Regions from separate parts of the Lysinibacillus sp. FJAT-14222 genome, predicted to be linked through region 1. Evidence: riboswitches for the same ligand, from Rfam matches in the RefSeq annotation. Region 1 holds a riboswitch; each other region holds the start of a gene.

The links. Region 1 has a riboswitch for lysine ahead of AN161_RS17010 (transporter substrate-binding domain-containing protein). Riboswitches for the same ligand answer to the same signal wherever they lie in the genome.
Region 2: it holds a riboswitch for lysine, as region 1 does, so the genes downstream of both, AN161_RS22640 (amino acid permease) here and AN161_RS17010 (transporter substrate-binding domain-containing protein) in region 1, are expected to answer to the same signal.
Region 3: it holds a riboswitch for lysine, as region 1 does, so the genes downstream of both, AN161_RS00695 (aspartate kinase) here and AN161_RS17010 (transporter substrate-binding domain-containing protein) in region 1, are expected to answer to the same signal.

The regions. Positions count from the first base shown of each region.
Region 1 covers NZ_LIYL01000042.1:25,783-37,011, reverse strand. Annotated here, with positions in the region: gene AN161_RS17060 (MBL fold metallo-hydrolase) at 1-261, opposite strand, end outside; gene AN161_RS17055 (DUF4362 domain-containing protein) at 578-1,033, shown strand; gene AN161_RS17050 (hypothetical protein) at 1,238-1,423, opposite strand; gene AN161_RS17045 (5-bromo-4-chloroindolyl phosphate hydrolysis family protein) at 2,298-2,948, shown strand; gene AN161_RS17040 (toxic anion resistance protein) at 2,945-4,012, shown strand; gene AN161_RS17035 (DUF6501 family protein) at 4,264-4,461, opposite strand; gene AN161_RS31105 (hypothetical protein) at 4,635-4,760, opposite strand; gene AN161_RS27680 (DUF3221 domain-containing protein) at 5,339-5,539, opposite strand; gene AN161_RS17025 (hypothetical protein) at 5,819-6,049, opposite strand; gene AN161_RS17020 (amino acid ABC transporter ATP-binding protein) at 6,267-6,998, opposite strand; gene AN161_RS17015 (amino acid ABC transporter permease) at 7,011-7,736, opposite strand; gene AN161_RS17010 (transporter substrate-binding domain-containing protein) at 7,931-8,797, opposite strand; lysine riboswitch at 8,913-9,099, opposite strand; gene odhB (2-oxoglutarate dehydrogenase complex dihydrolipoyllysine-residue succinyltransferase) at 9,615-10,847, opposite strand; gene AN161_RS17000 (2-oxoglutarate dehydrogenase E1 component) at 10,939-11,229, opposite strand, start outside.
Region 2 covers NZ_LIYL01000053.1:575-11,661, forward strand. Annotated here, with positions in the region: tRNA gene AN161_RS22570 (tRNA-Trp) at 1-36, shown strand, start outside; tRNA gene AN161_RS22575 (tRNA-His) at 84-159, shown strand; tRNA gene AN161_RS22580 (tRNA-Gln) at 168-242, shown strand; tRNA gene AN161_RS22585 (tRNA-Lys) at 258-330, shown strand; tRNA gene AN161_RS22590 (tRNA-Arg) at 353-429, shown strand; tRNA gene AN161_RS22595 (tRNA-Pro) at 446-519, shown strand; tRNA gene AN161_RS22600 (tRNA-Ser) at 578-665, shown strand; tRNA gene AN161_RS22605 (tRNA-Phe) at 671-746, shown strand; tRNA gene AN161_RS22610 (tRNA-Gly) at 750-823, shown strand; tRNA gene AN161_RS22615 (tRNA-Ile) at 830-906, shown strand; tRNA gene AN161_RS22620 (tRNA-Asn) at 911-987, shown strand; tRNA gene AN161_RS22625 (tRNA-Glu) at 989-1,060, shown strand; gene AN161_RS22630 (nitric oxide synthase oxygenase) at 1,513-2,559, shown strand; gene AN161_RS22635 (MFS transporter) at 2,599-3,807, opposite strand; lysine riboswitch at 3,983-4,159, shown strand; gene AN161_RS22640 (amino acid permease) at 4,244-5,707, shown strand; gene AN161_RS22645 (response regulator transcription factor) at 6,173-6,865, shown strand; gene AN161_RS22650 (sensor histidine kinase) at 6,870-7,805, shown strand; gene AN161_RS22655 (ABC transporter ATP-binding protein) at 7,943-8,866, shown strand; gene AN161_RS22660 (ABC transporter permease) at 8,859-9,548, shown strand; gene AN161_RS22665 (hypothetical protein) at 9,795-10,253, shown strand; gene AN161_RS22670 (Nramp family divalent metal transporter) at 10,230-11,087, opposite strand, start outside.
Region 3 covers NZ_LIYL01000001.1:175,347-186,575, forward strand. Annotated here, with positions in the region: gene AN161_RS00680 (amino acid permease) at 1-1,112, shown strand, start outside; gene trxA (thioredoxin) at 1,255-1,566, shown strand; gene uvrC (excinuclease ABC subunit UvrC) at 1,677-3,467, shown strand; lysine riboswitch at 3,603-3,781, shown strand; gene AN161_RS00695 (aspartate kinase) at 3,985-5,211, shown strand; gene AN161_RS00700 (methyl-accepting chemotaxis protein) at 5,703-6,962, shown strand; gene AN161_RS00705 (YslB family protein) at 7,623-8,057, opposite strand; gene AN161_RS00710 (succinate dehydrogenase cytochrome b558 subunit) at 8,330-8,938, shown strand; gene sdhA (succinate dehydrogenase flavoprotein subunit) at 9,005-10,759, shown strand; gene sdhB (succinate dehydrogenase iron-sulfur subunit) at 10,765-11,229, shown strand, end outside.

The DNA.
Region 1 (11,229 bases):
TACTTTAATATTACTTCCACATTCTTGTAATATGTCAGGAAGACTACCTATATGATCTATATCCTGATGTGTCAAAATGATAACTTTTAGTTTGTCGAACGACACTCCTGCCTTTTCCATTGCCACACGTAAATCTTCAAGTTGTCCAGGGAACCCAGTGTCTATTAAAACAGCCATTTCTTGATCCCATAAAAGAGTTGGATGAAAAATATTCCCATGAAATTCAAGATGGAGCATTTCTACTCCTTTAGAAATTTCCATAATTTTAGTCTCCTTCATAATTAGATTTTGATATCAAAAATGGATTTGGTTACACAAGAAGTTGAAAGAAAAAGCTATTTTGTACGTCTAATACTATTAGATAATTTCAATAATTATTCATTATCATAATAAACTACAAGTACATTGAATTAAACTTCTGCACCCTGCTAAAAAGCTCCTGCCAATATGGCCCTATTACTAAAAAAAATAAATAATCACTCTTAAGAAGAATGATGTGAGCAACGGAGGTTAGTTGAATAAGGTATGTAACATTTTTAAGGAAAAAACGACTAAATGCATAAAGGAATGTATTATCATGAAAAAGATAAATGTTTTATTTGTTCTATTTATTTTGCTCTTAATTGCAAGTTGTAATCGAGTAGATAGTTCAACGGATATTTACATATACCCTAATGATATACCACCACCTTACATTTCGACTCCAGAAGATATAGTAGATGCGCATGCTGATTTAAAAAACCAAGAAAGATTTGAAGATTTTCTCCATAATGTACAACAAGGGAAAGAAGATAGTATTAGAATGGTTAGATATACCACAGAAGGTGACCCAATAGTTCACGAACTTGAATACGATGGCGAAATAATAAAATCAACAAAAGACCCACGCAGAGACCAATATGGCCAAGGAAGTATCATTCATTCAGCATGCTCTTTAATTGAGGCAGTTGAAACGAATGAAAGTACAAATTATCTTCTTGAAAATTGTGAGCCTCCAATAGAAGACAACAATATTTTAGTCATCGAAAAATAGTCATCTAACCATACTCACGCTATTTTTATTTTGAACCGTTTAAGAGAACCGCCTTTATTTAAGCATCCGCAATTTAAAAACACTAGCGATTAAATGACTACACCAGAACTGAATTTATCTATATAAAAACTGCACCCAACTGTTAATGTCTAACATTGAGGTGCAGTTCAATTTTGTTGAATAATAATACTTGTTAATATTGCTTTAATTACTATGTAATGAATCCGCTTCAAACTTTTTATAGGCTTCTTCCATTCCCATAATCACATCTTTAATTTTCATATGCCCTTCCGTATATACGGCATGATCTCGTATTTCTTCCCACATTAATATTACTTGTTTCACAAAAGATAATATCTGTATAATCCTTTCCAAGTAAGGCTTCTGCATCAAGGAAACGCACCTGTACTTCTGGATATTTTAAAGTAATTTCTTTAAGCTCATTAGCTCGTTTCCCTCTTTCTTCACGAGTCATAGCAAGCCAAGATGGATAAAATTCTACTAAAACAATAAAGATTTAGATCATAATAATTCTTCCTTTATAATAATTGTTTTTATTTGATTTTAGTTTATAACACACAATTGCTAGAAACATGTTAAGAGAAAGTTCTTTTTCAATAAGAAGTGTAGACTTCATAATCATTAGAATATGGTTTTCTAAGTTGTTTATCATCAAAATTGAATACCAACAGTTTGCATAATTTCTACTGCTTCGTAGAGTTCTTTTCCTCTCTCAGTGAAATGATGTTCCACTTTCCTCGAGTAATATCATGGGTTAAATCTAATGGGCAAGTGAATTGATCCCTCATTTTTATTTATACTCACCTCCATCACTTTTTACTATTCACCAATTTATAGCAACGAAGAATTTCTATGACATAGCAACATTTTTTGCTAAGGCATTACTTTAGAATCTTATTTGATAATGAGGAATTAACAACAGATGAAAAAACAATACTAATGTTTAAACTAAAAAAATGAATAACAACATTACAAAAATTCGCGAATTACATTTAATTTGAATACGATATAATAAAAATCAATAATCTCAGCAGCAATGTCAGACATTGCTTAGGCCGACTTCTATTTCATTTGCTCCTTTTCTCTACTATAAATCAAAGGATTTGCTTATTCTTATGTATTATCATTGTGAAACTTAACAAATAGCAGTAAAATTTATGTAAGGTTTAATTTTTCATTGAAACTTTATGTCGATTATTTCGTATAAGAAGATAGACATATTTAAATGCTAGGAGGAAGAAACATGCTCAGTGTCGGACAGTTTTTCTCTAGACATACCGCTAGCTTCTTTATTTCGCTAACAACTGTTTCTATTGCAGCAATTGCGGCAAATCCAGGATTCTTCCTTGGTGGTTTATTGTTTGCTGGAACATACGCGTCGAGTACAGCGTTGTTGAAACATAGACAGAAAAAGAAAGTCATGCAAATAGCAGGTATAACAAAAGAAGAATACAAACATATCGAAACACAACTTACAACAGCCAATAAAAACATTCAAACATTAAGCCAAAACTACTTACGTGTACGCTCTGTTTCAGCATTTAAGCAATTACTCGAAATGACACGTATTTCCAAAAACATCGTGAAAATTGTTAAAACAGATCCACGAAAATTTTATAATATTGAACAATTTTTTTATGCACACCTACCTTCCGCTGTCGAATTAACGGATAAATATACGATGTTATCGAAGCAGCCTGTGAAGGATAAGGAAATCCAGATTACATTATCTAAAACACGAGAAACGCTTACAGATTTAAATGATACGATTCAAATTGATTTAAAAGATGCGCTTTCCAATGATATCGACCATCTTCAAATGGAAATCGAATTTGCGAATCGTTCCAATATAAGACGAAAAGAACAATTGGAATGGCGAGGCGATGATAAGTGACAGCAAATGATCACGCGTTTCAACTAAATTCAATACAAGGTATTTCCCCTCTTGTGCAATCTTATTTAGAAACTACAAATAATGAGGCGATGGCGACGTATGAAACGCTATCGCCTCTTGCACAAAGTCGTGCACTTCTTTATGCTAGTCAACTTGACCTGTCAAACTTCGAATCAGTGCTGTCTTTAGGGCAAGATTCTCAGCGAGCACTTTCTCAATTTGCCGATCGAATGCTTGCACAAGTAAAACAGAAAGACGTCACAAAAATTGGCCAAATGTTAGATTCATTAATGCAAACGTTAGACCGCGTGGACCCTAACGCATTAGAGCCAAAAAAACAGTCCTTTTTCAAAAAAATGTTTGGTAAAATTGGGCCTACTGTTAAGCAAACATTAACGGAGTTTGAACGTATTAGTATTCAAGTAGAACGAATTGGTGTTCAGCTTGAACGTGCACAGCTTCAAATGATTAAAGATGTAGAAATGCTTGAGGAACTTTATTCACATAATAGAGGATTCTTTGAGGAGTTAGCAACTGCTATTTCGGCAGGACAAATGAAGAAGCAGCAAATCATTGAAGTTGAGCTTCCTGCAAAAGTGACTAGTGTACAGGCAACGAAACAGCCACTTGCTATCCAGCAGCTCAATGACTTCGCCGCTCAAATCGAACGTCTAGATCAACGTATTTATGACTTACAAGTATCACAGCAGGTTGCCTTACAAACTGCTCCACAAATACGTATGATTCAGCAGTCAAATCAAACGCTAGCAGAAAAAATTGAATTTTCAATCGTTACCCTTATACCACTTTGGAAAAATCAGTTAGCCATGATGTTATCCATGCATATGGACCATCACTACGCGAAGCTTGAGGAAAGATTATCTCGCACAAATGACCGTTTTACGAGCCCTTCTTTTGAACTGCAAGTATCGAAATTCAAAGAAACACAGCATGAACTTCAGACGGCTATCAAAGATGTCTTTGCCCTACATACAGCTACGGAACAGGAAAAACAGCAATTACAGGATGTAGCTGAATTAAAGGGCCATAATAACAGCGACTGATTCTACTTTTCCAACAAACAAGGGTGGCTCAGAAATCATCTGAACCACCCTTTTATTTTCATTCAGCAGAAGAAACCCACCTCTGAAGGTGGTAATGAATGCATATGTAGTTCCCCTTTTTCAGGGATTTCCAAACACCTACTGAATGAAAATAAAGCCTCCGGCGGATGTCACGGATTTTAAAAGGAATGAATTGTGCGAGCACAATTCAAAATCCGGACGCAATTACGCCAAGGCGAAATTGATTAAACTTATTCGAAATAATCTTTATAGTAGCCACCAATATTACCAGTGTTATCGATAATAAAAATGAATTCTTCTGTTTCATTTTTAACATCATATTGGTTCCCTACTGTTAATACGTTTGAAACTAAATATTTTGATGCATTTGTATGCTTACAAGTAACTGTACGTACTGTTGGAGCATCTTTCCATTTTAAATGTAACATAATCTCTCTACCTCTCTTTACTAGCATGAAGCTAATGTCTACTGTTTATTTTATAATATTTTTGAACTTTTGTGGAGAAAAAAACCATAGAAAACCTATATTTTCTCCGTAACTATCCATTTTTTTAACTATATCAATTTCGTCTTGGCGTAATTGTTGCTGTCGCTTTGCTTTCACACAGAAAACATTTGTTGCTGTCTCTTCGCTTTCGCACAGAAAACATTTGGTGCTGTCTCTTCTCTTTCGCACAGATGATCAATGCGTCTGGAGGCAATATTCTCATTCAGTAGATGTTTCACTGTAGGACTCATCCCAACACATTTAGAATTGGGCGTCCCTTAACGAATGAAGATAACTAATAAAAATTTTACTTCGAGGTGTTAACATGAGCTTTGGTGGTGTACCGCAATGGTTTTTTATCCTAGCCGTTGCATTTGCAATTTGCTTTATTTTATACGCAGAATGGAATTCTAGAAAATAAAGTAACCTATTTTCTAGAAAAAAACGTTAAATGTACATTGCTAAATTCAATTTTAGTGGTGTACGTTTTAATTTTTAGAAGTCATAAACAAATGGGACTAGAAGTAGACGGACTGCAGCTCGAAAGGGTAAAAAGTGAGCACGCTCATCCGTCACTCAAGGCTAATTGCTTATTACCTTCTAACAAGGAAAGAAATGTATGTAGACTTAACAAAAAAAACAATCCACTATTCGATATTCTGTTCAGAGTCTTGAAAGTTTAGGTTACAATGTGACCATCCTGCCTAATACAATCTAAACCAGATCTCCATTTTTTTTAATGACTAGGCCTTTATTTTTAGTGCCAGAAATTTTATTTTCATGGAAGTTTAATACCTCATTTGTTTAATCTCGCCCATTATTCATTAATCTCAATTTTTTCTGCAACTGCTTGTGCTGGATAACTTTCTTCTATTTTGGTTGTCCAAACAGAAACAGTAAGTCCTACTTTTAAAGATTCAATTTCATCAGTTGAAAACCATATCGCACCTGATCTGCCATCTGGTAATTTTTCAGTTTTGTTTTCCACTAAAAATCTTTTACCTTCTATTTGAACAATTTCGCCTATGATTGTAGGCTTATCTGTTATTTTCTCAGTTGACTTTGAAATCTCTTTGTCGAGTTCCTCCTCATCCCCACTTTTTTACAGCCCAATAATCCAATTGATAAAAATATTACAGATATAATTAAACTAAATTTTTTCAAAATCATCACTCCTTTTAAAAACTTGACTGAATTTCGTAGTTTTCGTTTCAATAAATTTCAAAATCATTCCACTAAACGACCTCTTAACTTCAAAAAAAGGCATTATCCTTCTTGAAAAATAGCTCCCTTTAGCTTAAGAACAGCACATCACAGCCTTATCCATATCTTTTTCATTTATTAAAACACTACCATGATCATCAATAATGAAATCAACCTTGGCAATAGTAAGCCTTTCTATCGCTGAATCAATACTTTCTTGAGTTTGTGTTGATGAATCAACCCATACGTAATATTTTTTTTCTTGCGAACAGCCAACTAACAGAACACTAATTATGGTAAATAGAATAAATAATTTTTTCAACATACTACCTCCATTATTAAAGGGTTAATAACTGCATAAAATTTATAAATTTGACGCTATCAGTGGAAGGAAGTTCCTAGACTAAAATGCTCCGTTAATTGAAGTAGCCCAGATTATATCTTTAATCGCAAAAAAAAGCTGAACTAATACGTCCAGCTTAATAGTAATAAAATTGTTTGGATTCACTTTTAGTTATTCATAACCAGAGGCGGAAACTTATTTATTTTAATGTCCGTTTTAAAAACTCTTTTGTCCGTTCATGCTGAGGGGTTACTAAAACCTGTGCTGGAGGGCCTTCCTCTACAATAACACCTTTATCCATAAAGACAACGCGATCTGCTACTTCTTTGGCAAATTCCATTTCATGTGTAACAATTAACATCGTATTTCCGGAATCCGCTAGCTGACGCATTACCTTTAATACTTCACCCACCATTTCTGGGTCAAGGGCTGACGTCGGTTCATCAAAGAGCATTACTTCTGGGCTCATGGACAATGCTCGTGCAATGGCTACACGCTGTTTTTGACCGCCAGAGAGCTGTCGTGGCTTTGCATTGACATATTGATCCATGCCAACGATTTGCAGATATTTTAGAGCAACTTCCTCAGCTTCTTCTTTTGAACGCTTTAATACTTTTATTTGACCAACAGTGCAATTTTTTAGCACATTATGATTATTGAATAAGTTAAATTGCTGGAATACCATACCTAAATGTGTACGATATTCTTGAATATTATGCTTTTCGTCTAAAATGTTTTCACCTTTGTAAATAATTTGACCACCACTTGGCGTTTCCAGTAAATTAATGCAGCGTAGTAGTGTTGATTTACCAGATCCTGAAGAACCGATTAAGCAGACAACCTCGCCCTTTTCTACTTGGAAATTTACATCCTTTAACACTTGGTTACGCCCAAATGATTTACTTAAATGCTCTATTTTAATAACCGTCATTTGTTCGTCCCCCTATACTGCTTCTTTCTGTTCTTTTTGGTAAGCATCTGGACCATCCAGTCGTTTTTCTACATACAGTAAAATTCTTGATGCTGTGAATGTCATGATGAAGTAAAGGACACAAGCTACAAAGAAGGATTCAAAATAGCGGAAGTTATTACCGGCAATCGATTTTGTTTGGAAGAATAATTCCGTAACCCCGATAACGTTTAATACTGCTGTATCTTTAATATTCATAATTAATTGGTTACCTGTAGCAGGTAATACATTTCGTGCAACTTGAGGTAAAACAACGTGTAGCATGATTTGGAAATGATTCATACCGATTGCTGAAGCAGCCTCATACTGTCCTTTATCAATTGAAACAATACCACCACGCACAATTTCCGTCATATAAGCCCCTGTATTTAGTGAAACGACTAAAATACCGGCCGTAATAAAGTGCATATCAATGCCAAATGCCATATCTAGTCCGTAAAATACAACCATCGCTTGTACAATCATTGGTGTACCACGGAAGAATTCAACATAGCATGTTAGTATAAAATTAATGAGCTTCAAGCAATAATATTTTACACCCTTTTTACGAACTTTGATGGTATGCATAATCCCGATAAAAAATCCGATAAGTGCACCAATAATTGTACTAATAATCGAAATAAGTAATGTATAATACGCACCCCGTAAAAACATTTGCCAGTTGTTCTCAACAATTGAAATAATCCATTCAAAACTCATGATGTTCCTCCTAACAACGTCGTGTTGCTTGTTCGTTCCAGTATCGTCTTAGCAATCTCCCTTTTTGATTGGAGCTTCTGTTTCTTTTATTTTATGAAACTTTTAGCTAAGACATTATCATTATTTAGAGAGATTCTTGTAGAATAATGATGAAATGATATTGCACGGACTAGTAAGCAGCCCGTGCAGTCATGTTATTGTGCTGCTGGTTGTTGATGAATTGCTTCTTCCATAATTTTTTGGCGATCATCTTCAGAAATACCTTTTAGGATTTCATTGATTTTTTCAAGATCTGCATCATTTTTACGTAAACCAACTGCAATAGATGTATTTGAAACATCAGTGTCAAAGCCTTTTTCAAACTTTACATATGTGAATTTATCGTTTGCAGCAGCAGCGGAAATACCTTCTGGGCGTTCTGCTACATAGCCATCAATTTTTCCAGCTTCTAATGCTACACGCATTGCTGGGAAGCTATCCATTGCTGTTTGTTTTTTTACATCTTTGATTTGATCAATAACAGTGTAGTTAGATGTATTTAATTGTGATGTGATCTTTGCTCCAGAAAAATCTTGGATAGATTTTGCTTTTTCATATTTACTGCCTTTTTTAATAACCATTACAAAATCAGATGTATAGTAGTTTTCTGTGAAATCGATAGTTTGCTTACGTTCTTCAGTAGGTGACATACCTGCAATGATTGCATCGATTTTATTTGATTGTAGAGCTGGTACTAAGCCATCCCATTCCAATTTTACGATGACTAATTCTTTTCCTAAGCCTTCAGCTATTTTTTTCGCCATTTGCACATCATAACCGCCTGCATACTCTGCATTATCGGCAATTTTTACTGCGCCATTTGCATCACCTTGCTGGGTCCAGTTAAACGGAGCATAGCCTGCTTCCATCCCGATACGGAATTGGCCGCCACCTTCATCCTTATTCGTTTTACTACCCTCATTACTAGATGACGTCGTATCCTTTTTGTCACCAGTACCACAAGCTGCTAGCAAAATTGCTGTCATTACGGTCAACATTAATACCAACCATTTTCTTTTCATGTAAAACTCCCCTTTTCTGTAAAAAAATAAGACAACTGTACCAAAAAAGACCTAAGTTCTGAACTTAGGTCTTACTTTTTTAACAGTTGCCCAAATCCTCACTATTATTCCATCATTCCGAGATAGCACAACCTAGTAAATCTGGAAAGTAATTTACTAGGACAGTCCTGCACTTATTCACTGCAGACCCAGCATAAAAGTACGAGCTCCTTTTATACTTCGGCGATATTTCCTTCTCCATTGCGTCTTCGCTTGCTTGCACTCAACAATGAACTAATAAATACCGCGCCTCTACCTCACAATAGAACAAAAGTGAGGTTTGTTTATTTAATTGATAATTAGATACTACTATAAAACTAAGTTATTCGTCAAGATAATTTTATTACTTTTCTGACTAATTACAATATTAGGGTTTTATTTTTCTTAAAGGATCATCACCATAACGTGTGGTTGATTTCCGTTCCGGCTAGGTGCTTTCTTGGGGGCGTCCGATGAGCCACTTGTGATACTGATCTCTAAGGAGGTCCAGTTTACACTTCAATCAAATACATGGCATTCTTTTTATCCCTACCTTTTGATAACGATCTTTTTTAGAAAATTCGCAAATATTTACTACTAAACTTTCATTCTAATGATTCAAAAGAAGCTATTAGTTAGGATAATTGATACCTTATCTACCATATACTTTTTTACTATATGAAGCTTTCATAACATTGTGGCGGCTGCCTAATGATTCTTTCCGGCGCTTTCATTGAATGTTTCATAAAAAGAAAAACCCCTGCAAAACAATGTTCGCAGGGGTAATAAATCATTGGAATTAAGAATTTAATAATAAATCTTCTGGGTTTTCAAGTAGTTCTTTAACAGTTTTAAGGAAGCCTACAGAATCTTTACCATCGATAATACGGTGGTCATAAGAAAGAGCTAAGTACATCATTGGGCGAACTTCTACTTCACCATTCACTTCAACTGGACGTTTTTTGATAGTGTGCATACCTAGGATAGCTGCTTGTGTACCATTCATGATAGGTGTAGACATTAATGAACCGAATACTCCACCATTTGTAATTGTGAATGAGCCACCTTGAAGATCTGCTAAACCTAATTTTTTGTCGCGTGCTTTTTTCGCTAGGTCTGCAATTGAATCTTCAATTTCAGCGAAGTTTTTGCGGTCAGCGTCACGTACAACTGGTACTACTAAACCTTCTTCTGTTGATACAGCTACACCGATATCAAAGAAGTTGTTTAAGTGAATTTCATCACCAGCGATTTGTGCGTTCACATATGGGTATTTTTTAAGTGCTGCCACTACTGCTTTTGTGAAGAATGACATGAAACCAAGTTTTGAGCCAGTTGACTCGAAGAATTGGTCTTTTTTACGAGAACGTAAAGCCATAATGTTTGTCATATCTACTTCGTTGAATGTTGTTAACATTGCTGTAGATTGTTTTACTTCAAGTAAACGTTTTGCAATTGTTTGGCGACGACGGCTCATTTTTTCAACTGTTACACGTGATTCATCTACAGCTGCTTTAGGTGCTGCTGGAGCTGCTTGTGGTGCTGCCACTGGAGCTGTACCATGAGCTGCTACGTCTTGTACACGTACACGGCCTTGTGGATCTACTGGAGATACAGCAGCAAGGTCAATACCTTTTTCACGAGCAAGTTTACGAGCTGCTGGAGATGCGATTACACGCTCACCAGAAGTTTCTTCTACAACTGGAGCTGCTGCAACCGGAGCAGGTGCCGCTTGTGGCGCTGCTGGAGCTGGAGCTGCTGCTGCAACTGGTGCCGCTGGAGCAGGTGCTGCACCTTCGCCGGCTTCTACTACTGCGATTACTTGACCTACAAGTACAGTATCGCCTTCTTCAGCTAAAATTTGAGTTAAAACTCCCGCTTCTTCAGAAATGATTTCAGCGTTTACTTTGTCTGTTTCAAGTTCAACGATGAATTCACCTTTTTCAACGCGATCGCCCACTTTTTTTACCCATTGTGCGATACTACCTTCTGTAATCGATTCTGCTAATTCAGGGACTTTAATTTCAGCCACTTTCATTTCCTCCTTTAATTAACGTGCATTGTGCACATAAAAGGGCTACTGCCTAAGCAAGTAGCCCGGCTCTCAAAAATTTATTATATGACTATTTAACCTTTACAGGCTCAGCAACTGCTTCTTCAACAAGTGCGGCTTGAGCTGCTTTATGAGAATCTGCATCACCTTCAGAAGTAGAGCTCATTGCAGGACGACCTACATAACGTAGCTTTTTACCTTCAGAAATTTCATGTAATGTTTCTAATGCATAATTCCAAGTACCTTGGTTTTTAGGTTCTTCTTGTACCCAAACAACTTCTTTTACATTAGGATACTTAGCAATAATACCAGCAACTTGTTCTTTTGGGAATGGGTAAAGCTGTTCTACACGAACAATGTG
Region 2 (11,087 bases), on a different contig from region 1:
CCTTTGGTGTGGGTTCGATTCCTACTGCCCCTGCCAGGTTTCTAGGTACTCGTTATCAAACACTGCTGTGATTACATATAGTGGCGATTGTGGCGAAGTGGTTAACGCACCGGATTGTGGTTCTGGCATTCGTGGGTTCGATTCCCATCAGTCGCCCCATTTATTATTGGGGTATAGCCAAGCGGTAAGGCAACGGATTTTGATTCCGTCATGCCTAGGTTCGAATCCTAGTACCCCAGCCATTCATTTCTTAGTTTGAGCCATTAGCTCAGTTGGTAGAGCATCTGACTTTTAATCAGAGGGTCGAAGGTTCGAGTCCTTCATGGCTCATCAAGTTTTTATAAAAAAATATGCGCCCGTAGCTCAATTGGATAGAGCGTCTGACTACGGATCAGAAGGTTATGGGTTCGACTCCTGTCGGGCGCGCCAAAAAACCTAATTGTATCGGAATGTAGCTCAGCTTGGTAGAGCACTTGGTTTGGGACCAAGGGGTCGTAGGTTCGAATCCTGTCATTCCGATCATCTTTCCTAAATGTTGGGATCTTAGCTCAACAGATTCACCGTTTATTAATATTTTGGAGGTATACCCAAGTCTGGCTGAAGGGATCGGTCTTGAAAACCGACAGGCGGGTAACACCGCGCGGGGGTTCGAACTACCTCCTCCATTTCCGGGTCAGTAGCTCAGTTGGTAGAGCATTAGATTGAAGCTCTAAGTGTCGGCGGTTCGATTCCGTCCTGACCCACCATATGCGGGTGTAGTTTAATGGTAAAACCTCAGCCTTCCAAGCTGATGTCGTGAGTTCGATTCTCATCACCCGCTCCAAATAATGGGCCTATAGCTCAGCTGGTTAGAGCGCACGCCTGATAAGCGTGAGGTCGATGGTTCGAGTCCATTTAGGCCCACCATTATTCCGAAGTAGCTCAGTTGGTAGTAGCACCTGACTGTTAATCAGGTTGTCGCAGGTTCGAGTCCTGCCTTCGGAGCCACGGCCCGTTGGTCAAGTGGTTAAGACACCGCCCTTTCACGGCGGTAACACGGGTTCGAATCCCGTACGGGTCATCAAGCATGTTGCACATTTGTGCAACATGCTTTTTTTATGCCAACTATAATGATAAATAAAGATCACCATTCGTTAAGGAAATTTTATTTCTAATGCACACGCAATAACGTCTAATCCTAAATACTGAGAAGAGATTAATAATGATAAACAAAATTGCAAATGTAACTGAAGTCTTCTCATGTATTACCTACTTCTACATAAAAAAACGTTATAATAGCGAACCCATGCTTAACAGTTTTTCCTTTGTAATTCCTCAGTATATTTATAATGGCTACTGATATGTATCTTTTCCTTAATCCATAAATAACTTTAGTTTTAGAGAAATAGAAGAAATGATATGAAATATTGAACAAAGTATTTCATATATGAAAGATGTATGTTTTCTAGCAGATTTTTTCGTGGTGATTATAGTTCCATTACTCTAATATGAGGGTAGATGGAGGAATTCGACATGAATTTACATGAGATACAGCGGTTTTTAGAACTTTATCAAATGGAACAAAATGAGTCTAAAGCATGGCTAGAAAATAAATTACAGCAAATTAAAGCAGCAGGAAAATATATACCGACAACAGAAGAATTAACCTTTGGTGCACGAGTGGCATGGCGCAATAGTAATAAGTGCATTGGCCGCTTATTTTGGCAGTCGCTACATGTTGTAGATGCCCGCGATATTTCAAATGAAGAGGATATCTTCAATGCTTTGCTTGAGCATATTCAATATGCAACAAATGACGGAAAAATCCGCCCAACAATAACCGTTTTTGCACCAGGGCGAGTTCGTATTTGGAATCATCAGCTAATCCGTTATGCAGGCTATGAAATGGACTCAGGAATCGTTGGGGATCCACATTCCGTAGAGTTTACAAAAATATGTGAATCCCTTGGCTGGCAAGGCGAGAAAACAGCATTTGATGTGCTTCCGCTTGTTATACAGATAGATGGAAGGGATCCGCAAGCGTTTACAATCCCTGATGAATATGTACTCGAGGTACCGATTCGTCATCCTGAATCTTCTCAAGTCGAAAAGCTAGGATCTAAATGGTATGCAGTGCCAATTATTTCGAGCATGCGCTTCCAAATGGCAGGTATCGATTTTCAGGCAGCCCCATTTAATGGTTGGTATATGGGCACTGAAATCGGGGCACGTAATTTAGCAGATCACGATCGTTATAATATGCTGCCCGCTATAGCAGAAATTTTTAATCTCGATACAACAAAACAGGCTTCACTATGGCGTGATCGTGCATTAGTTGAGCTGAATATTGCAGTTCTCCATTCCTTTAAAGAAGACGGTGTGAGCATTGTAGATCATCATACCGCAGCTCAGCAATTTAAATTATTTGAGGAAGCTGAAACAGCAGCAGAGCGTGAGCTTACAGGCAATTGGACGTGGCTGATTCCACCTCTTTCACCAGCTACGACTCATATTTTCCATAAGCCTTATGTTAATCTTTACAATACACCGAATTATTTTTATCAGAAACCACCTTATTAGTAGAGAAAGGCAGCTCACTTTAAACATGAGCCGCCTTTTTTAATTTACATATTCATTTTTAGAAGCCCTAAAAGAGCATAAGAAGAGGATCAATACAACGACAATGAAGAGCCAACCAGCGATGTTCCAACCACCGAATAAATCATGCAAATACCCAAATAAGATTGGACCAATTGCGGCTAATAAATATCCTAATGATTGTGCAAACCCTGATAAATCTGCTGCCTCAAAAGCTGTACGGGTACGTAGTGTAAAGAACATCATCGCTAATGAGAATGAAGCTCCTCCTGCTAAGCCTAGTAGCACCATCCATAGTACAGCGAGGCTTGTCCATTCCATCACTACTCCGATAAAGCCAACTAAGTAAAATACCGTAAACATTAATACGAGAGGACGTTGAGATGTCATTTTACTTGCGATAATAGGCACAGCTAGAGCCATTGGGACTTGTGAAATTTGCATGATGGAAAACATCCAGCCTGCACGATCTGCTGCTAATCCTTGCGCTGTATATATTTCAGGAATCCAAGCCGCGGTTGTATAGAATAATAATGACTGTAATCCCATAGCACCTGTTACTGCCCAAGTAACTGGTGATTTCCATAATGGTGTACGTTCTTTCGTAGTCTCAACAATAGGCTCAGGCTTATTAAATTTTAACTGTGGAATCCAAATTAAAATAGTTAACACCACAAGAATAAGCGCGATTGCCAGAGCACCTTGCCAGCCAAGTGATGAATTGGCAACAGGATAGCTAATGCCAGCACCGAGTCCAGCTGTCAAATTCATCGACATTGTGAAAAATGCCATAAGTAAACCTACTTGATAGGGAAACTTCAATTTAAGCAAACCTGGAATAAGTACGTTACCAAATGAAATGGCTATACCAATTAGCACAGTACCAAACAGGAGTAAACCAGTTGTGCCAAGGGAGCGTAGTACAATCCCTAATGCTAAAAGAATAGTCGATAAAAATAATGTTAATTCTAGCCCCAATCTACGTGCAACAATTGGTGCAAATGGTGATATGATTGCAAATGCAAGCAATGGGATTGTTGTTAGAAAGCCCGCTAGTATATTGGATATGCCGAGGTCTTCACGGATAAAGGAAATAATAGGTCCAACAACTGTTAACGGCATCCGTAATGTCGAGGCAATACAAATTATGCCGATGACTAGTAATAAGGTTGTTCCTCTCCAGCTAATTTTCTTGTTAGGATAAGTATTGGAATGTTCATGAGTAGTCAAATAAATCCCCCCTGTTAGAACAATTATAACTGAACCACTATACCACTTTATCACACTGTTAAAAATAGTAGAAAATTCATAAAATACAGAACATTACTCAGGTTATTGAAATGTCATAGGTCGTATGTTAAACTAATACACATCATAAATTTAATATTTATATGCCTCATGTTTGTATTGAGGTAGAGGTCGCGATATTTAAGAGTATGCTAATGGAAATGACAAGCATTAGAGATATTAGTTGAAAGGAAATATCGCCGAAGTGTGAGGGGACTTGAAAACCTCATGCTGGGGCTGTCTCCGAAAGGAACAGAACTGTCACGTTTGGACAACGTGTTGAGCTATCATTTTGAAGGAACAGAGGATTTACTTAGCCATCACAGCGTTCATGTGATGGCGTTTTTTTTGCCTCTTAAAAAAGGAAGGAAGCTATATCGTGAGTGAAATAAAAGTCAATCAGCTCGGCCATAAAGCGCCGAAGCTGAAAAAAGAATTAAAAAGCCGTCATATTACAATGATTTCATTAGGCGGTACAATCGGTACAGGATTGTTTTTAGCTAGTGGTGGTGCCATTGCACAAGCAGGTCCTGGCGGTGCGCTGCTCGCTTATGGACTAATCGGTATTATGGTGTATTTTTTAATGACGAGCTTAGGCGAAATGGCAGCCTATATGCCATCATCGGGTTCATTTAGTACGTATGCTACAAAGTTTGTAGATCCAGCTTTAGGCTTTGCACTTGGTTGGAACTACTGGTACAACTGGGCAATTACAATTGCGGCAGAAATTGCTGCTGTATCATTAATTATGAAATATTGGTTCCCAGATAGCTCATCAGCACTTTGGACTGTTTTATTTATTGCTGTAGTTTTAACGTTCAATCTATTATCGGTAAAAAGCTATGGTGAAAGTGAATATTGGTTTGCGATGATAAAAGTTGCAACGGTGATCATTTTTATTATCATCAGTCTCTTAATGATTTTTGGAATTTTAGGAGGACAAGCTCCTGTAGGATTTACGAATTTCTTCATTAGTGATGGACCATTCCACGGTGGATTCCTTGCTACATTTGGTATTTTCTTAGCTGCGGGATTCTCATTCCAAGGGACAGAGTTACTTGGAATAACAGCAGGTGAAACAGATGACCCTGGTAAAAATATTCCGAAAGCTGTTAAGTCTGTTTTCTGGCGAATTATTTTATTCTATATTTTAGCGATTGCTGCAATTGGGATGCTGATCCCATTTACAGACGAACGTTTGTTATCTGAAGATATCGCTGTATCACCATTCACACTGGTGTTCGACCGTTTAGGAATTGCCTTTGCTGCTTCATTGATGAATGCCATCATTCTAACGGCTATGCTGTCAGCAGGGAATTCAGGGCTCTACGCATCTTCACGTATGCTTTGGCAATTAGCGGTAGATGGACATGCACCAAAAATTTTCATGAAATTAAGTCGTAGAGGTATTCCAATCTACGCATTAATGGCGACATTAGCTGTAGGCTGTCTAGCATTTCTAGCATCGTTCTTTGGTGACGGTGTTGTCTATATATGGCTTTTAAATGCCTCTGGGATGTCAGGCTTCATTGCTTGGCTAGGAATTGCTTTTAGCCATTACCGTTTCCGTCGAGCTTTCGAGGTACAGGGCTTGGATCCAAAATTGTTGCCGTATAAAGCAAGGCTATTTCCATTCGGTCCGCTATTTGCCTTTACGGTTTGTATGATTGTTGTTATTGGGCAAAACTACAATGCCTTTATGGGAGATACAATAGATTGGTACGGAATCCTTGTCTCATATATCGGGATTCCACTGTTCTTACTGTTATGGCTTGGCTATAAAATCAAGAATAAAACAAAAATGCTTCCATTAGAGCAATGTGATTTAAAAGTAGAACAATAAAAAATAAAACTGTCCTGTGAGTCATAGAAAATGACTTGCAGGACAGTTTTTTTAGTTAAGAAATGAATTTGTAACCCTAAACGTACAATCTTGTCAGAAAAAAACTCCAAGTGAACCATCAATCTTTAAGCTCCAAAACCTCGTAAACCCAAAATAGCAATCATCAATCCATAGATTACTATAATAAACAAAATAATGAGCAATCCCAAATATTTTGAAATACCTGTTTGTTTTGATCTAATTCCGGATATCCCAAAATAAATACTCATTATCCAGAGTAAAGCACCTAAATAAAAGTAAATACCAAAAATTAGCATTCAGATAAAATTTATTCATTCTGGTTGAAAAGGAAGGATTTTAGTTTTCAAAATTATTGCCTGCTTTTGGTGCTAAATCTTAATATGGTAGACTGTTGTATAAATGGCAATTGATAAAAAGCTTTATGTTGGGAAGAGGTGTATGAAAGTGCAAAAGCATATTTTACTAGTAGAAGATGACGAAGCGATTCGTGAAATGGTAGAAAACTATTTAACGATGGAGGGGTTCCTTGTTACCTCTGCAGTGAATGGAGAAGAGGCATTACAAAATTGTTTAAACAAACCCTTTGATTTAGTTATCTTGGATATTATGATACCGAAACTTAATGGATTAGAAGTTTTAAAGATTATACGAGAGCAAGCATCACTTCCAATTATCATTATGTCAGCCAAGGATAGTGATGTTGATAAAGCGTTAGGATTAGGATTAGGGGCAGATGATTATATCGCCAAGCCATTCTCGATGCTGGAATTTTCGGCACGTGTCAAAGCAGCAATTCGAAGAGCTACAAAATACTCCAGTCAAGTAGAGGAGAAGAAAGATATAGTAGAGATAGATAACTTATCGATCGATCTTGTTAATTTTTCAGCTGAGAAGAATGGACAACAAGTAAAGCTCACATCAAAAGAATTTGCCATCTTAAAACTATTCGTGACAAATCGTAATCGAGTTTTTACAAAACAGCAAATTTATCAATTGATTTGGAATGACGCTTACTATGGAGACGAAAATATTATTAATGTACATATAAGAAGATTACGCGAAAAAATTGAAGACGATCCATCCAACCCTCAATATATTAAAACGCTTTGGGGAATTGGCTATAAATTTGAAGGATAAACAGATGATTATATTTCTATTATTTATAATTGTATTGCTCTTAGGTATTATCATTTTTCAGGTGAAGACAAAAAAACAACAAAACGTTACTATTCAATACATGCATCAAAAACTGCAAGCAATCATTAACGAACAATCAAGCGAAAAGATTTTAGCATCGACAGCTAATCAGGAATTGCAGCAACTACTTAATGCGATGAATGCATTGCTGGACCACAATCAAAAAATACTAGCGACACATCGAAAAATGGAAAGCTCCATGAAAAAGATGTTGGCCAATATTTCTCATGATCTTAAAACACCTTTAACAGTTGTACTAGGCTATACTGAAATGCTGCAGCTTAAGCAGTCACTTAGTGAAGAGGAGCGGCAACGGTTGCTCACTGGCGTTCATTCGAAAACATTGGAAGTATTAAAAATAATCCATACATTTTTTGACCTAGCAAAGCTGGAGGCTGGGGATACAGATTATCCAATGACAAAAATCAATGTAAGTGAAATTTGCCGAAAAAATATTTTATCATTTTACGATATGGTCACGTCTATGGGGCTAGAGATAGATATTACGATACCAGAGATATCTGTCTATGCACTTGGTAATGAAGAAGCGTTAGATAGGGTTCTGAATAATTTACTGTCAAATGCTATTGCCTATGGGGCGGCAGGAAACATCATTGGGCTCACAGTAAGAAATGATGATACTAATATTTTTATTGATGTCTGGGATCGCGGTAAGGGGATTGATGAATATCAAATTGATAATGTTTTTGAAAGAATGTATACGCTTGAAGATTCCAGAAATAAAACCTTCCAAGGTAGTGGTCTTGGCCTAACTATTACAAAACGCCTTGTAGAATTAATGAATGGCTCCATCCAGCTTTCCAGTATCCCATACGAGAAGACCATCTTTACAGTTTCTTTAAAACGAATGATGTACTGAACAGTCATGCTTGTAGAGCATTCTAATTGCTTTACAAGCTTTTCTTCTGCGCTTAAGAAATTTGTAAGAATCAAGTAATAAATTAGAGAGTTTCATTTTTTATAATAAGGATAGCTAAATTTAAGGGAGAGATTTACATGACATATATTGTGAAAACGAATCAGCTTACGAAAGTGTATGAAGGAAAAGAAGTGGTTTCTGCTGTCAATATGCATGTGAAGAAGGGGGAGATTTATGGCTTTTTAGGTCCCAATGGTGCCGGGAAAACGGCAGTCATGAAAATGCTGACAAACCTTACGAAGCCAACGAGTGGAGACATCGAAATATTTGGTGAAAAATTAATGGACCGATCATACGAAGTGCTGAAAAGGATGGGAACGATTATTGAATACCCGATTTTTTATGAAGATTTAACAGCACTGGAAACCTTAGAATTACATTGCGAATATATGGGCTATTATGACAAGAAAGAGATTGCTCATGTTCTAGATTTAGTTAAACTAACAAATACGGAGAATAAGCGTGTAAAAGACTTTTCTCTGGGGATGAAACAACGATTAGGTATTGCACGTGCAATTATTACGAAGCCGGAATTACTTATTTTAGACGAACCGATTAATGGACTAGATCCGGTTGGCATTAAAGAGCTTCGTGATCTATTCAAGATGCTTTGTAAAGAGTATGGAATTACGATTATTATTTCTAGTCACATTTTGGGTGAAATTGAACAATTGGCAGATACAGTTGGAGTTATTAAAGATGGAAGATTAATTAAGGAAGTATCAATGGACGATGTCAGTCATAGTCAAGCAGACTATATTGAAGTGATTGTCAATGATGGGAAAAAAGCTGCCTTTATTATAGAAAGTAAATTAAATATTACTAATTTCAAACTAATGGATGACAATTGTATTCGAATTTATGAATCGACAGCTTCACAAAAGGTGCTATCTAAAACATTGATTGAGCATGATATTGAAATTGAGGGTATTAGCAAAAAAACAAGCTCATTAGAAGATTATTTTTTGAAGTTAATCAATGGAGGTGTCACTAGTGCTTAATTTAATGCGTCTAGAAATGAAAAAATATCATATTGGTGCATATATAAAACGAGCTGTTTTCGCAAATTTTGTAATATTAGCTATTGTATTTATGCTTATATTTATCACTAAAATAGAAGGGGACCAAGATCTCAGAAATTATCAGGCGGTATTAGGCCTTATAGATTCAGGTGTAAGAGCAGTGTTTATTATTTTTGCTAGTGTGTTAATCGCCAAGTTTATTATTGGAGAATTCAAATATAAAACCATCACTGTAGCATTTATGTATCCAATCAATAGAAAAAAATTAATTGCTTCAAAGCTAGCCATTGTGGTTCTTTTTACCTTTAGTGCAATTATTTTATCAACTATTTTTGTCACAGCGATTTTTTGTGCTGTTAGTGAGAGTTTTCAATTGCTTCCAGATGCATTATCGTTATCTCTCATAATACAACGAATTCCCGTTGTGATCATGAATGCAGTTTCAGCATCATGCATCGCATTAATACCATTGTATTTTGGTATGAGAAAATACTCTATTCCGGCAACGATTATATCATCTATATTAATTGTATCGGTCGTATCATCAAATTCAGGTAACTTCACTTTGTACGATATTATTCTCATACCAATCACTTTAGCTATTATCGGTATAGGGGTGGCCTATTCATCTTTTCGAAATATTGAGAAGATCGATATTTAGGGATAAGAAAAGTTAGAGCGACGGAAAGAAGAGCCGAAGTGACGGAAAGAAGAGCCGAAGTGACGGAAAGAAGAGCCAGAGTGACGGAAAGAAGAGCCAAAGCGAAGGATTGATAGGCCGAAGTCGTGGATAGAATGTTCGAAATCGTGGATAGAATCATCGAAATGATGGATAGAATCGGCAAAATCGTGGATAGAAGTGCCATAATCGTGGAAAAAAGTCGGAGCGACGGAAAGAACAGCCGAAGTGACGGAAAGAATAGCCAGTGCGACGGAAAGAAGAGTCAAAGCGACGGAAAGAACAGCCAGTGCGACGGATAGAAAGGCCGAAGCGATAATTAAAAATACCAAAAGAGAGACCATAGATCCAAATTTTCTAATAACAGGGCGCCCCCAGGAAGCTCTCTGCTCTGCGCGTCAGCGACAAATGTTTATCTGTGCGAAAGCGAAGCGACAGCGGCAAATGTTTTCTGTAGCGAAAGCAAAGCGGCAGCTACAATGTTTTATCTGTGCGAAAGCGAAGCGACAGCAACAACAAATGTTTTATCTGCGCGAAAGCGAAGCGACAGCAACAAAGCGCCCAGTCGTAACGGAAATCAACCACACATTATGCAGTAAGCCTCTTACATGTAGAAATGCCAGACACAAAACCAAATTAAAGGTCTTTGCGTCTGGCATTTCTTTAACCAAATATTGTTTCCCATAATAAATAAAGATTTAAAGTAACTACAATTACTACTACAATCCATCCTAATATTGTTGTAATACGACGGTTGACTAGACTTCCCATGATGTCACGTTTACTTGTAAACATAACAAGCGGTACAAGTGCAAATGCAATACCGAAAGATAAAATAACCTGACTTAGGACAAGCGCATAAGTCGCATTAACACCGGATGCAATGATGACCAGAGGAGGTAACATTGTAACAGCACGGCGTAAATAGAGCGGAATTTTCTTTCTAATAAAGCCCTGCATCACAACGTCACCTGCTAGTGTACCAACTGAAGAGCTAGCAAGACCTGCAATGAGAAGACCAAGACCAAAGGACACTGCCGCCATCGGACCAAGCGCCTCTTTTAAACCGTTATAAGCAATATCTAAATCTTCAATTACTACGCCTTGTGTATGGAATACTGCTGCAGCAATAACAAGCATACTCATATTGATGGCACCGGCAATAATCATCGCGATGATAATATCAATAAACTCAAAACGAAAAATACGTTTCTTTTCTTCATCATTGCGGCCAACGATACGATTTTGGGTTAATGAAGAATGCAAGTAAATAGCGTGTGGCATGACAGTTGCCCCTAAAATACCTGTTGCAAGTAAAATAGAATCTACTCCCTCAAAGCGTGGTGTAAACATGCCTATTGTTACTTCGCCCCAATTTGGCTGTGCTAAAAATGTCTGGAATGCAAACGCTAAAACGACAATAAGCACCATGCCAGAAATACCTGCTTCAAATGCTCTAAAGCCTCTGCGCTGCAATTCTAAAATAGCAAATGAGCCGACTGCTGTAATAAGTGCTGCAGG
Region 3 (11,229 bases), on a different contig from region 1:
TTCAAACAATTTTAGGGAAGTATCCAGCTTATTTTCTAGATTGGATCTATTGGAAAATGTGGGTGTTAAATATTGCAGCGGAATCCATTGTTGCGGCTATTTTTATTCAATATTGGTTGCCAGATTACCCAATTTGGATACTTGCATTATCTGTTTCGGTGTTAGTTACAGCTATTAACTTGTTATCAGTGAAAGTTTTTGCTGAAACTGAATATTGGCTGGCGTTAATTAAAATTACCGTTATTGTGGTGTTCATCATAGCGGGATTAATTTTATTACTTGTTACTTTTGGAAATCATACGGCTGTTGGTTTTTCTAATTTAACGGAGCAAGGTGGTTTCTTCCCGAACGGATCAACGGGTTTAATTGCTGCAATGCTTGTAGTTATTTATTCTTATGGTGGTACTGAAATTATTGGTATTACATTGGCTGAAACGAAAAATCCTGAAAAAGTAGTGCCAAAAGCTGTTCGCAGTACATTAGTTCGTATTGTGACTTTCTATTTACTGCCTTTCTTTATTATCGTAAGCTTGATTCCTTGGAATGAGGTTAATGGGGTGCCAGAAAGTCCGTTTGTGATGGTTTTTAAAATGATTGGAATTCCTGGTGCTGATCATATTATGAACGCTGTTGTTATACTCGCCATTATTTCATCAATGAACTCGGGACTTTATGGTTCATCTCGCGTTCTATATACACAAGCTGTGGACGGGCGTGTTCCTAAAATCTTTGCACATTTGTCGAAAAGAAAAGTTCCGGTATATGCCATATTAATGTGTACGTTAGCTTTATATATGGCCGTAATATTTTCTTTATTTGCGGGAAGCAAAACCTTTGATTTCTTAATGGGTTCACTTGGATACACTGTGTTATTCATTTGGCTAATTATTGCGATTGCGCATCTGAAATCGCGTAAAAAACAGCCGGAAGAAACAAGTGCCTATGCGGTAAAATGGTTCCCTTATACAACTTGGATAGCTATTATTGCGTTAAGTGCAATCCTGATTGGTATCATTTTTACAACATCTATTATCGTAACAGGTATTACATTAGCTATTTATCTCTTTATTACGTTAACTTATGTCTATAAAGGTCGTTTTCAAGAAAATTAGGCTTCATAACAAATAAACTTAATGCCTTTTTCGACTCTTTTATCCTTGTTTTTCTTAAATTATACAAACTAGGCAGATTGTTCGCTCAAGCGAATTTATCCATGCTATACTACAAGCATAGTAAGTTTAAGGAGGATTTCAAATGGCAATTGTACATGCAACAGATGCGACTTTCCAAGATGATATTAAAGAAGGGTTAGTGCTAGTAGACTTTTGGGCTGCTTGGTGCGGACCATGTAAAATGATTGGGCCAGTTCTTGAAGAAATGGACGCTGCAGGTAGTGCGGCTAAAATTGTAAAAGTAGATGTAGATAACAACCAAGGTACGGCAGCACAATATCAAATCATGTCTATCCCATCTTTACTATTATTTAAAGATGGTGAATTAGTAGACAAAACTGTTGGCTTCCAACCAAAAGAAGCGTTAGAAGCATTTATCACTAAACATGCTTAATCTGTAAGAAAACAAGAGTCGAGCCATCTATAGATGTGCTCGGCTTTTTTTCGTTATATAATAAAGAGTAAAGCGAACGCTAGTTTTAAGAAAAGGGGGGCAGGTAGGCGATGAATGATTTAATTAAACGGAAGCTTGAAATTTTACCAGATCAGCCTGGCTGCTATTTGATGAAGGATCGGCAAGGAACAATTATTTATGTTGGGAAGGCAAAAGTGCTAAAAAATCGAGTACGCTCGTATTTTACTGGTACTCATGAAGGGAAAACACAGAGACTTGTAAGTGAAATTGAAGATTTTGAGTACATTGTGACATCCTCCAATATTGAAGCTTTAATTTTAGAGCTTAATCTTATTAAACTTCATGATCCGAAGTACAATGTTATGCTGACGGATGATAAAACGTATCCGTATCTAAAAATTACGAATGAAAAACACCCACGTCTTATTACAACACGAAAAGTGAAAAAAGATAAGGCGAAGTATTTTGGTCCATATCCAAATGCATATGCAGCAAGTGAGACGAAAAAACTGCTTGATCGTTTATATCCGCTGCGAAAATGTGTACAACTGCCTTCCAAGGTTTGTTTATATTATCATATGGGACAATGTCTAGCCCCTTGTGTGAAAGATATTGATGCTCAAATTTACCACGATATGATTGAGGATATGACGAAATTTTTAAATGGTGGAGTTGAGGCTGTCAAAAAGGAGCTAGAGGTTAAAATGCTAGCGGCTGCAGAAAATTTAGAGTTTGAGCGTGCAAAGGAATTTCGCGATCAGATTGCACATATTGATACAGTCATGCAAAAGCAAAAAATCGTATCAAGTGATACAACGAACCGCGATGTATTTGGCTATGCAGTCGAGAAAGGCTGGATGTGTGTTCAAGTTTTCTTTGTTCGCCAAGGAAAGCTTATCGAGCGAGATGTCTCGATTTTCCCAATTTATCAAGAGGCAGAAGAGGAATTTTTAACGTTCGTTGGTCGATTTTACGACAAGCTAGAGCACATTAAGCCTAAGGAAATTTTTATCCCACAATCCATTGATGCGGATATTTTAATGGAATTACTAGATGTTAGGGTGCTGACACCGAAACGTGGGCAAAAAAAAGAGCTTGTTGAATTAGCGACTAAAAATGCTGAAATTGCTGTTGCAGCAAAGTTCCAGCTTATTGAACGTCAGGAAGAACGCACAATAGGGGCATGTGAGGCACTCGGTGAAGCTATGAGCATTTCTACGCCTTTACGGATTGAAGCTTTCGATAATAGCCATATGCATGGGACAGATGCTGTATCTGCAATGGTTGTATTTATCGATGGCAAACCTGCAAAGAAGGAGTATCGAAAGTACAAAACACGTACAGCTGCTAAACATGATGATTACGGAGCAATGCAGGAAGTAATCCGTCGTCGATACACCCGTGTATTAAAAGATGGTCTACCTTTGCCAGATTTAGTACTAATTGATGGTGGGAAGGGGCAAATGGAAGTCGCGCGAGAAGTATTAGAAGATGAGCTCGGCCTTGTCATTCCAATTGCCGGATTAGCAAAAGATGAAAAGCATAATACGTCACAGCTTTTATTTGGTGATCCAGCTGAAGTAATTGCGTTAAAGCGCACAAGCGATGGATTCTACTTACTGCAACGAATTCAGGACGAAGTACACCGCTTTGCTATTACCTTCTTACGACAGCAGCACGAGAAGCATGCTATACAATCTGTCCTCGATCAAATAGAAGGCATTGGTCCAAAGCGAAAACAGCAATTACTCAAGCATTTTGGCTCTGTCAAAAAAATTCGTGAGGCAAGTGAACACGCATTACAGGAAGCCGGTATTCCTGCTAATCTAGCTAGCAATATCTATGCTTATTTTCAACAAGAGACATTGTCAAAGGATTAGACATATGCTAAGGTTGTATATAACATTGCCCCTTCAATATAGCAATGTTATATACCGTGCCTTAGTTTTTCAGTAGTTTCTACTTATTAAATTGGAAATTTCTTCACTAAGGTTCAATAAAATACTTCACTATTTAGTGATGATAGAGGTGCAAGGTTCAAGAGTAGTACATTAGAGGACGAACGAGTCCAGTGAAAATGTATGAAAGGGGAGCTTGCCGAAGTAGAGCATCGTTGTTTCCGATGCTGTGCTGGTTTTGCATTTAAGAGATGTAAGACTGTCGATTCTAAACGTTTCGGAGAGCTATCACACATGCGCAAGTTTCTTTTATTGTACATGTTATAGGCAGCTTTCACGTTATGTGATAGCTGCCTTTTTAGTTTTTCTAGAGACAACCTTTTTTCAAGGCAGTTGCCCCTACCTAAGAGGTGATGCCAATCGTATTATTTCAAGGCTTAAAACTTATTAGTTACTTTATAATCAGCGAAATGATTGAATACGAAGGAGAATGATAAAGATGGAGAAAATTGTGATGAAATTTGGTGGTGCTGCATTAGCATCAACAGAGCACATTCAAAATGTTGCGAAAAAGGCGATTGCAGAAAAGGAAAGAGGTTTTGATGTTGTCGTTGTCACTGCAGCAATGGGGAGTATGGCTAAAGAATTAGCAAAGATGGCTCGTGATTTATCAGACAATGCATCTAAGCGTGAATTAGATGCACTATTTTCAACAACCTCACATCTAACAAGTACGTTAGTGGCAATTGCTTTGCAGGAAGAAGGATATGATGCAGTGTCATTAACAGGCTGGCAAGCAGGTATTCAAACTGATGATATGTATAGCAATGCCCGCATTGATGAGATTGATGCTAGTCGAATAGAAAAGCATTTTACACAGGGGGAAATCGTAATCGTTGCAGGGGAACAGGGTATCGATAATTCACGGAATATTACGACGTTTAGTAAAGGTGGGGCGGAAACATCGGCTATAGCTATTGCAGCAAAGTTGAAGGCGGAGCGCGTAGATATTTACACGAATGTGGATGGAGTATACACAGCTGATCCAAACCATGTTGCTGGGGCACAAAAGCTAAAAGAAATTTCTTACGATGAGATGCTAGAACTATCAAACTTAGGATCACAAATTTTACACCCGCGAGCTGTAGAGTTAGCAAAGAAGTTTCAAATCCCAGTTATCATTCGGTCGAGCGAAATAGATACAGTAGGTACTTTATTGAAGGAGGAAGTTGAAATGGAGAAAAATTTAATTGTACGTGGTGTTGCCTATGAGTCAGACGTTATTCGCCTAACGGTGGGTTATGATGCTTATTCAAATGCTTCGTTAGCAGATATGTTTACAATACTTGCAGAAAATCGCATAAACGTCGATATTATCGTACAAGCAATCATTGATGGCTTAAAGCCGACTGTATCGTTTACCATTTTAAAAGAGGAGTTCGCCGATGCATTACGTGTCCTAGAAGATAGCAAATTATCACTAGGGTTTAGTTTTGCTGATTTTGAAATCGGCTTAGCAAAAGTCTCTATTATTGGCTCAGGTATGGCATCTAATCCAGGAGTTGCTGCACGTATGTTTGATCGTTTACGTCGTGAAGGTATCCTGGTAAAAATGGTAAGTACATCTGAAATAAAAGTGTCCGTTGTTGTACCTCAGGACGAAATGATTCGTGCAGCAAATGCATTACATGATGAATTTAATTTAGAACAGGCGCTTTACATATAATATTGAAGAGGATGTGTCAGTAAAAGGCACATCTTTTCATGTTGTTGAAAAACTATTATGTCAATGAAATTAAAGGGGCATATTAAATAAAGTATGGTTCTATGGCAAAACGAGGGGGTGATTTCCGTTCCGGCTGGGCGCTTTGTTGCTGTCGCTTCGCTTTCGCACAGAGCAAAGCTTCCTGGGGCGTCCGATGAGCCGCTTGGGCCAACAAGTGTTTTTTGTGCGAAAGCGCAGCGTCAGTAACAACATAAGTAGGAAGCGACTCGACCGCCTACAGTGAAGAGATTAGCCTGAGATGAAAATTAGCCTCATTTAAAGACGCACAACATTATCAAGATCTCCTTGGCCATTTGTATTTCAACACTATGAATGGGATGTGTCAATAATGGACACATCTTATTTTTGTTTACATCAATTTAATACTCTATCCAATTTTATTGTTATATAATATAATTACATGTTTTACCAAGGGGAAGGTGGGAATTTGTATGGCATTATTAGGTTTATTTCAAAAGCCAATGGATGAAAGCGTTGAGATCCACAATGATTCTGAAATACAAATATTAAAAAAGCGAATTCTGGAATTGGAACTCGAGCAGGAAAGTATCGATGTGAAAAATGCGATTTTGGACTTTGTACTAGCACATATGGAGTTAATTAATTTTCAAACAGCTTTAAAGGTTCAAAGTGTCTCAACGAGTGTAGGGGATATTTCAGCAATGAGTGAGGAAATGTCGTCAAATACAGAAGAGATGCTAGCGGTTGAGCAAAATGCTAATGCAAATATTCAAGAGATAAAACTGCATTCGATACAACTAGTAGAGGATATGGAGACATCTATTACAAAAGGAGAGATGGTTCAGGAGCTGTTAGCCAAAGGAGCTCATTCAACAGAACAGCTGAATAATGAAATGAGTAAAATGAACGATATTGGTAAAAGTGTAACAGAGATTGCTGATCAAACACAATTATTGTCCTTAAATGCCTCTATTGAAGCTGCACGTGCTGGCGAACATGGAAAGGGCTTTAATGTTGTAGCGATGGAGGTAGGGAAGTTAGCTAACAGTTCTAAAGATTCATTGCAAGAAATGACGAAGATTCGATCAGTCATCGATAAGAAATTACATAATACAAAAACAAATATCGACCAAGTTGAACATTACTTCACTGATTTTTTAAGTATCATGAAAGCCAATATTGCTAATTTGACAGTAGCAAGTAAAAATATTGAAGAGGCAGCACATGGAATTCATCAAATAACAGCCGCATCTGAAGAAAATGTAGTAGCTGTAGATCGTTTAGCGATAACAACGACAGAATTATCACATACAAGTGACTTCTCGGATATTATACAGAATCAAGTATCTGAAATGTTAAAAGCTATTGTACCAACAATTCGAAAGCCCTTAGAGCAAACGGTAGTTAGCCAATTGGCAGCAAGGTTAATGGATCATGCTAGTTTTTTGCGAAATGCTATTCAAAAGGCTGGACATAAAGAAACTTTAAAAACGCATCATCAATGTGCGTTTGGGAAATGGTATTATGGACATTTTGAGCAATATCAGAATATACCGGAGTATCGTTATATAGAACAACCTCATGAATTAGTACATACGGCCGCGCAAAAATTAGTGAATGAACTATCAATTAGTAACTTAGAAGACATGATTCAACACTCACTTAATATTTTAGAAGCATTTATTTCGTTAATAGATGTGCTTTTAAAAGAAAGACATGCTCAGCTATAAATATAAAAAGGGGTTGATTTCCGTTGCGACTGGCTTTCCAGGGGGCGTTCGATGAGCCGCTTCGCTCGCTGCAGGGTCTCGGGCCAATACGATGTTGGTCACGAAGGCGTTATCACAGGATGTGATGGTTTTAGCCTTCGTTCCTCTATTGCTAATCCCCAAGGAGTCGCCCAGTCGTAACGAAGATCAACTATTTTACATAGCATGTACCTTCTAGCATGTCCCTCTAATTTATAGCGATAAAGCAACAAATGTTTTCTGTGCGAAAGCAAAGCGACAGCAACAAATGTTTTCTGTGCGAAAGCGTAGTGCATACGTAGTGGCAGCAACAACAAATGTTTTCTACACGAAAACGAAGTGGCAGTGGCAACAAGTGTACAATCGCGTCACTGTTATAAGTCTTTTCTGTTCGATTATGGTGAATAGCCATAGTGTTAGTTCTACGCTATCGTTGATTGGAGTGGAAGGCTACTCGAGTGCTCCTGTCGCTTCGCTTTCGTCGCAGAGCAAAGCTTCCCGCAATGAAAGCGAGTAGCCTGGAACGGAAACCAACCTCATCTAAAGCGCCACAACATACTCAAAAATTTCCATGACCATTTTGTTTTTCAACATTAGAAAAGGATTGTCATCCATAAATTTGGAACGACAATCCTTTTCATTTTATTCAGAAGGAACAGTATTCATAATTCGTTCTTTGACGTCCCATTTCACTGTAAACATAACGTTCTGTTGCTTTTCACGTTTTTCATCATAGCATTCTGTTAAATAACCTTTTGCTTGTTGAATTTGCTCAGCTATAAATCCTGCTTCAAGTCTAAAGCTACGAAGACCGATTTGTAACAGTTCTGGATCATTTGTCAACTGGAATATACGTCCATCCTTCGATTCTTTGATAAGCTCTAAATTACCCCAACAGGCATCTGCGAAAAATGCGATAAGTTCATCTTGACTTTTACATGGGAACTTCCGTGCTAGGTCTTTTCCTGCCCAATAAAGGACATCACCTTCATGTTTACCAAGAATGGAAGATAAAATATAATCGCGAATTATCTCATAGCCAAATGCTGAGATTGTAGGAGATGGAGTGTTTAACATTGAAATCCTTCTTTCTTAGAATTTTCTTAAAATTTAACGCTTATAAAGTAAAGATAGGTTTTTCGAGAAAAAACGATGCGTCATGTACTAGATTCTTTCTTTAATAAGGATTGCGAAAAACTCCTAGTTGCCTTGACGCTCGTAGCTCTTGAGAGTACAATAAACATGTCATAATATTGTACCATGATGAAATACACAGTCAATGAAGTATCAGTTACAAAATGATGACTTCTTTTGTTGTGCTATTTTAAGTACTAAGGGGGGTAACAGTCTTGTCGAAAGATCGAGAGTTTTTATGGCGTCGCTTACATTCTCTACTTGGTATCATTCCAGTAGGTCTGTTTTTAACGATGCACCTGTTCATTAACTTTACAGCAACAGGCGGAGCAGAAAGTTACAACGATGCTACCGCAGTAATGGAAAAGATTCCATTCCTTATCCTAGTTGAATGGATTGTCATCTATATTCCATTAATGTTCCACGCATTTTATGGTGTCTACATTGCATTCACTGCTACACCAAATACAGGACGTTTCAGCACATACCGTAACTGGATGTACTCATTACAACGTTTCACTGGTGTATTCTTAGTGATCTTCATTGCATGGCATATTTTCCAAACTCGTATTCAAAAAGCGCTTGGTACAGAAGTTGATTACGACATGATGGCAGATATCGTTTCTAATCCATTCATGCTTGGATTCTACATTGTTGGTATTATATCAGCAACTTTCCACTTATCAAACGGTTTATGGGCATTCCTAGTAAGCTGGGGTATTACACAATCTCCTCAGTCTCAAAAGATTGCTACTTATGTAACAAACATTATTTTCGTAATTCTAAGTGTAGTTGGTGTGGCTGCTATTTTAGCTTTCGTATAATTTAATAGAAGCTACTATAGAGCGCATGCAATCATTGCAATTTTTTAAGAGGAGTGAGAAATAATCATGGCGAAAAGCAAAGTAATTGTTGTCGGCGGCGGTCTAGCTGGTCTGATGGCAACGATTAAAGCAGCTGAAGTTGGCACTGAAGTTGATTTATTCTCATTAGTTCCTGTAAAACGCTCACACTCTGTATGTGCGCAGGGCGGAATTAATGGTGCGGTAAATACAAAAGGTGAAGGGGATTCTCCTTGGATCCACTTTGATGATACAGTATACGGTGGGGACTTCTTAGCGAACCAACCACCAGTTAAGGGTATGTGTGATGCAGCCCCTGGAATTATTCACTTAATGGACCGTATGGGGGTAATGTTCAACCGTACACCAGAAGGTCTTCTTGACTTCCGTCGTTTCGGTGGTACTTTAATGCACCGTACAGCCTTCTCTGGTGCAACAACTGGTCAGCAATTACTATACGCACTAGACGAGCAAGTTCGTTCTCACGAAGTAGCTGGTTTAGTGAACAAATATGAGCACTGGGAATTCCTTGGTGCAGTAGTCGATCCTGACGGCGTTTGTCGTGGTATCGTAGCGCAAGATATGCGTACAGAAGAAATCAAATCATTCCGTGCAGACGCTGTTATTATGGCGACTGGTGGCCCTGGTATTATCTTCGGTAAAACAACAAACTCTGTTATTAATACAGGTTCTGCTGCTTCTATCGTTTACCAACAAGGTGCCTCATACGCGAATGGTGAGTTCATCCAAATTCACCCAACAGCGATTCCTGGAGATGACAAAAACCGTCTAATGTCAGAATCAGCTCGTGGTGAAGGTGGCCGTATTTGGACGTATAAAGACGGTAAGCCTTGGTACTTCTTAGAAGAGAAATACCCTGCATATGGTAACTTAGTACCACGTGATATTGCAACACGTGAAATTTTCGACGTTTGTGTAAACCAAAAACTTGGTATCAACGGCGAAAACATGGTATACCTAGATCTTTCTCATAAAGATCCACACGAATTAGACGTTAAACTAGGTGGTATCATCGAGATCTACGAAAAATTCGTAGGGGATGACCCACGTAAATTACCAATGAAAATCTTCCCGGCAGTTCACTACTCAATGGGTGGATTATGGGTTGACTACAACCAAATGACTGAAATTCCTGGTCTATTTGCAGCAGGTGAATGTGATTATTCTCAACATGGTGCAAACCGTCTTGGTGCGAACTCATTATTATCTGCTATCTATGGCGGTATGGTTGCTGGACCAAACGCTGTAGATTACGTTAAACATCTTAAAAAGCATGCTGAAGATCTTCCACAAGAAGTATTCGATGCTCGCGTTAAAGAAGAACAAGCTAAATGGGATGCTATCATGAAAATGGATGGCACAGAAAACGCTTACTTACTTCATAAAGAGCTTGGTGAAATGATGACTGCTACTATGACAGTAGTACGTTACAACGACCAACTTGAAGATACATTTAACAAACTTGAGGAATTCCAAAAACGTTGGGAAAACATTAACATCAACGATACACAAAAATGGAGTAACCAAGGTGCTCACTTTACGCGTCAGTTGAAAAATATGATTTATCTAGCGAAAGTAATGACAAAAGGTGCATTATTACGTAACGAATCTCGTGGTGCACACTACAAGCCAGATTTCCCGAACCGTGATGATGAGAACTTCTTAAAAACAACAATAGCGAAGTTTGACCCAACTACTGGTAATCCAGTCATCACGTATCAAGAAGTCGACGTTTCATTAATTCCACCACGTAAACGTGATTACTCTGCGAAAGGAGACTAAGAATTATGAATATCGCAGCTAATACTGGAAGAATGGTAAAAGTTGAAATTTTACGTCAAGATACAAAAGGCGGCAATGGCTACTGGCAAAAATTCCAAGTGCCTTACCGTCATGGTATGAACGTAATTTCTATTTTAATGGAAATTCAAAAAAATCCTGTTACTGAAAATGGTGAAAACACTACTCCAGTAGCATGGGATATGAACTGTCTTGAAGAAGTTTGTGGTGCATGTTCAATGGTTATCAATGGCCGCCCACGTCAATCATGTTCAACTCTTGTTGACCAATTGACTGAGCCAGTTAAACTTGAGCCTATGAAAACTTTCCCAGTTATTCGTGACTTACAAGTTGACCGTGAACGTATGTTCAATGCACTTAAAAAAGTTAAAGCATGGGTTCCAATCGATGGTACTTATGATTTAGGTGAGGGTCCACGTATGCCAGAAGGTAAACGTCAATGGGCTTATGAA